DNA from 2 places in the Neorhizobium sp. S3-V5DH genome. Region 2 is predicted to be linked to the other one. Evidence: riboswitches for the same ligand, from Rfam matches in the RefSeq annotation. Region 2 holds a riboswitch; the other holds the start of a gene.

Region 1 (2,393 bases), on a different contig from region 2:
GTTCTGGTCGGTAATGTGCCAATAGCGATGAACGAGCTGAACCGTCAACGCCGAATGGTTTTCAATGACAATGCGGTAGCCCCAGACATAGCGGCTCTCTTCCGGGTTGGATTGCTCCTCCAGATAGTAAGGTTCGACGGCAACTTCTATGTCTCGTGTACGGGCGCGATACATGCGGCACCTGAGAATGGTTACTTACTCGATATTGTACAGAGCTGCGGAAACGTCAAGAATTCTCGCGGTTTGAACAAGCGAGTGTGAGCGTTTCTTGAGGTTAGGGATAATTTAGTTGGTAAATCCGGCAAGACCGGATTTACCATAACCAGCCGCGTCAGGCAGAAATCTTGGCAAGCGCCTGCGCGAAGTCCTCGATCAGGTCGTCGGTGTCTTCGATGCCCGCGGAGAAGCGGACGGTGCCGGCCGAAATGCCAAGTTCGGCGCGCGCTTCATCCGTCAGGTTCTTGTGGGTCGTCGTGGCCGGATGGGTGATCAGGCTCTTGGAGTCGCCCAGGTTGTTGGAAATCCTGACGATATCAAGCGCATTCTGCAGCTTGAAGGCTGCTTCTTTACCGCCTTTCAGCTCGAAGCAGACCAGCGTCGAACCGCCCGTCATCTGCCGGGCGATGATATCGGCCTGCGGATGGTCCTTGCGGCCCGGATAGATGACCCGCGCGACCTGTTTCTGTTCGGCAAGGAAATCGGCGATCCTGGACGCGCTTTCCGTCTGCTGCTTGACGCGCAGCGGCAGCGTCTCGATGCCTTTCAGCAACGTCCAGGCATTGAAGGGCGACATCGCCGGGCCTGTGTGACGGAAATAGTCATGCAGGTTTTCGTCGATCCACGCCTTGTCGGAAAGCACGACGCCCCCAAGGCAGCGCCCCTGGCCGTCGATATGCTTGGTGGCAGAATAGACGACGATATGCGCGCCGAGCTCCAGCGGCTTCTGGAAGAGCGGGGTCGCAAACACGTTGTCGACGACGACCTTGGCGCCGATCTGGTCGGCGAGCCTGGCGACGCCGGCAATGTCGACCACTTCGAGCGTCGGATTGGTCGGGCTCTCCAGGAAGAATACCTTGGTCTTCGGCGTGATGGCCTTTTCCCAGTTTTCGAGGAAGCGGCCGTCGACCAGCGTGCATTCGATGTCGTATTTCGGAGCGAGCGTCTCGACCACCCAGCGGCAGGAGCCGAAGAGGGCGCGCGCCGCGACGATATGGTCACCGGCCTTCAGCTGGCAGAGGATCGCGGCAGTGACCGCAGCCATGCCGGAGGCGGTGGCTCGTGCGTCTTCGGCGCCTTCCAGCGCGCACATGCGCTTCTCGAACATGTCGTTGGTGGGGCTGCCGTAGCGCGCATAGATGAAACCGTCGGTTTCGCCTTTGAAGCGGGCTTCGGCCGCTTCCGAGGTATCATAGACGAAACCTTGGGTCAGGAAGATCGCTTCGGAGGTTTCGCCATATTGCGAACGCAACGTGCCGCCGTGTACGAGCTGAGTTGCCGGGCGCCATTTCTTGGTCATGCGTGTCCCCATTCAGAACAAAAAAACCGGTCGCATAAGCAGACCGGTTTCGCACCCGGTCTTTTTAGCCACTTATTTAACGTGGCTGCAAGCCGACCGGCCAAATCACCACGGGATAAGAGTGGCATAGCGCCGCGTCCCGCTTGCGTCAATGGCTCGCATTTGGTTTTGTCTCGACGAAAACTCTGAGAGAGACATGATGGCTCGCGAAACAGGAATTCTGGCGGACCGCGCAATAGCGGCGCTTTTCGACAGTGGACGGTTGATCTCCGAGCGCGAGCTTGATCGGGATCAGGTTCAGCCAGCGAGCCTTGATCTGCGTCTCGGCGCAAAGGCTTTCCGGGTCCGGGCAAGCTTCATGCCGGGACCGAACAGCCTGGTCTCCGACAAGCTCGATCGCCTCAAGCTGCACGTCATCGATCTCACCGAAGGCGCGGTGCTGGAAACAGGCTGCGTGTATATCGTGCCGCTGATGGAAAGGCTCGACCTGCCGGCCAATATGTCGGCCTCGGCAAATCCGAAAAGCTCGACCGGCCGCCTCGATATCTTCACGCGCGTGATCACCGACTACGCCCAGGAATTCGACAAGATCCCGGTCGGTTACTCCGGCCCCCTCTATCTGGAAATCTCGCCCCGAACGTTTCCGATCGTCGTTCGCCGCGGCTCGCGCCTGTCTCAGATCCGCTTCCGCGTGGGCAACGCTCTTTTGAGCGAGCCGGATTTGCTGCAGCTCCACAAGAACGAGATATTGGTGGCCGCGAGCAACCCGAATGTCTCCGGGGGTGGCATCGCTCTCTCGATCGATCTCTCCGGCGACAAGGAGGGCCTGATCGGTTATCGCGGCAAGCATCACACGGCTGTTGTCGACGTCGACAAG
Region 2 (2,393 bases):
TCATGTCATAGGGGCGGGCGAGTATCATGCCCTTGCCGCTTCTTAGATGGAATTCGACGCGCCCTTCTGCAACGTTCGAAACCGTGCGCGAAGAACCGAATGGAAGTGAGAAATTTACCAGCGGATACCGAGCTCCGATGATATCGAGCCCCTCCAGGGCAGAAAAACCGATGACGGAAAACAACGAGCCTTTTGGAAGATCGAGGCTGATCCTGCCTGGCAAAAGAGGTACGGCTTCTTCTTCGCCGGAGGTCAGAACGATATCGACGCCGCGCTCGGCGAGACTCATTGCATGTAACAGGTGCTGGAGGGCATGGTCGCTCCGCTCGCCGCCGAGCGCACCGACGAAAACTAGCCGTGTGGCTCCGCGGTCGACCGCCTCGGCCGTGGCGATTTCGCCGTCGGTCTCGTTTTTTTCCGGGGGATAGGTCTTCTGTTTGATACCCGGCCATTGCCTTGCAAGCTCGGCATCGGTGGAGTCGAAGTCGCCAACCCACAATTCGGGTTCCACGCCAAGTATCGCCGCGTGCCGCATACCGCTATCTGCCGCGATGAAGCGGCTGTCTGCGAGCGCCTTTTTCAAGCGGTCGGTGACGGTGAGGTTTCCGCCGAGCAGGATGGCAAAGGTTGAATGGGTCATGCCCACTGCCCATAGCGTAAACGGGGCACGAAGGGAAAGTCGCCACAAGCTTGTCTCGCTAATTTCGAGCGCTTTGCGCCGGATCTCGCGGCCAGAACGCTCCTTGCGGGAAGTGAGGTAGATTTTGCTACCATTGACGCGGGGCTTAGCAAGGATTATTTGAAAGCTCATAATTCCGTGGTGATTTGGCCGGCCGGCTTGCAGCCACGTTAAAAAAGTCGCTAAAGGGCCGCGAGAAGATGTCTTCCCACGGGCCGGTTGCGATTTTTCGCCGCCGGCTTTGTTTTTGTTGGGTTGAGCCATGCCGATCAAGATTCCCGATACGCTGCCCGCGTTCAGTACCCTCGTTGAAGAGGGTGTGCGAGTGATGACTGAAACCGCGGCGGTGCGGCAGGACATCCGTCCGCTTCAGATCGGGCTCCTGAACCTCATGCCGAACAAGATCAAGACCGAGCTGCAAATGGCGCGCCTCGTCGGTGCGACGCCCCTGCAAGTCGAGTTTTCACTGGTGCGCGTCGGCAACCACAGGGCCAAGAATACCTCCGAGGATCATCTGCTTGCCTTCTACGAGACCTGGGAAGAGGTGAAACACCGCAAATTCGACGGTTTCGTCATCACCGGGGCGCCGATTGAAACGCTGCCGTTCGAAGAGGTCACCTATTGGGATGAGATGGAGAAGATCCTCGACTGGACGACCACCAATGTCCATTCGACCATGAATGTCTGCTGGGGGGCGATGGCCGCCATCTATCACTTCCATCGCGTTCCGAAATACGAATTGAAAGAGAAGGCGTTCGGAGTTTACCGCCACCGCAATCTCTGCCCGTCGTCCGTCTATCTCAACGGATTTTCCGACGATTTCCAGGTTCCGGTATCGCGCTGGACGGAGGTTCGACGGGAAGACATCGAGAAGGTGCCGGATCTCGAAATCCTGATGGAATCCGAGGAGATGGGCATTTGCCTGGTGCATGAGAAGGCCGGCAGACGGCTCTACATGTTCAATCACGTCGAATATGATTCCACCTCGCTGGCGGACGAATATTTCCGGGATGTGAACGCCGGCATCCCGATCAAGCTGCCGCATAACTACTTCCCGCATAACGACGACACGCTGACACCCTTGAACCGCTGGCGCAGCCACGCGCATCTCCTGTTCGGCAACTGGATCAATGAGATCTACCAGACGACGCCCTACGATATGGAGAAGATCGGCGCGCAATAAGCTTGGATCCGATGACGGCGGATAATTTTGTTCGCAACGACGTTGCGGCTGCCGGACAAATCGCGCAGTTTGCACGCCGACAATTCGGAGGAGCAGGCCGTGGCGGATCAAGCGAAGCAGGGTTTCGAGGTTTTCGGGCAGACGGAGAAGGGCGAGGCGGTCTACCGCCTCAAGATTTCCGGCGGTGGGCTGACGGCGCATGTCATCACTTGGGGGGCAGTCATCCAGGATCTGCGGCTCGACGGACATCAACCGCCGCTTGTATTGGGTTTCGAGCGCTTCGAAGACTATCTCGCACACTCGCCCTATTTCGGCGCGACCCCCGGCAGGTGTTCCAACCGCATCGGCGGCGGCCGTTTCTCCTTGGACGGTAGGCAATATCAGCTTGAACTCAACGAACGCGGCGTTACGCACCTGCATGGCGGTACGGATGGCATCGGCCGCAGCAATTGGACGATCGTTGATTGCACGCCCGACAAGGTGGTGCTGCGCATCACCGATCCGGATGGCCGTGCCGGTTACCCCGGAAAC

The links. A riboswitch is a leader RNA that binds a small molecule or an ion and turns the genes downstream of it on or off. The one in region 2 is predicted to bind S-adenosylmethionine.
Region 1: another riboswitch for S-adenosylmethionine. It lies ahead of EDE09_RS00950 (O-succinylhomoserine sulfhydrylase); the one in region 2 lies ahead of metA (homoserine O-succinyltransferase).

What each region holds. Positions count from the first base shown of each region.
Region 1 is NZ_SMCL01000001.1:186,812-189,204, forward strand. It holds gene apaG (Co2+/Mg2+ efflux protein ApaG) at 1-174, opposite strand, end outside; gene EDE09_RS00950 (O-succinylhomoserine sulfhydrylase) at 332-1,516, opposite strand; SAM riboswitch at 1,560-1,638, opposite strand; gene EDE09_RS00955 (2'-deoxycytidine 5'-triphosphate deaminase) at 1,713-2,393, shown strand, end outside.
Region 2 is NZ_SMCL01000009.1:188,034-190,426, forward strand. It holds gene EDE09_RS15160 (thiamine diphosphokinase) at 1-640, opposite strand, end outside; SAM riboswitch at 808-885, shown strand; gene metA (homoserine O-succinyltransferase) at 942-1,862, shown strand; gene EDE09_RS15170 (aldose epimerase family protein) at 1,962-2,393, shown strand, end outside.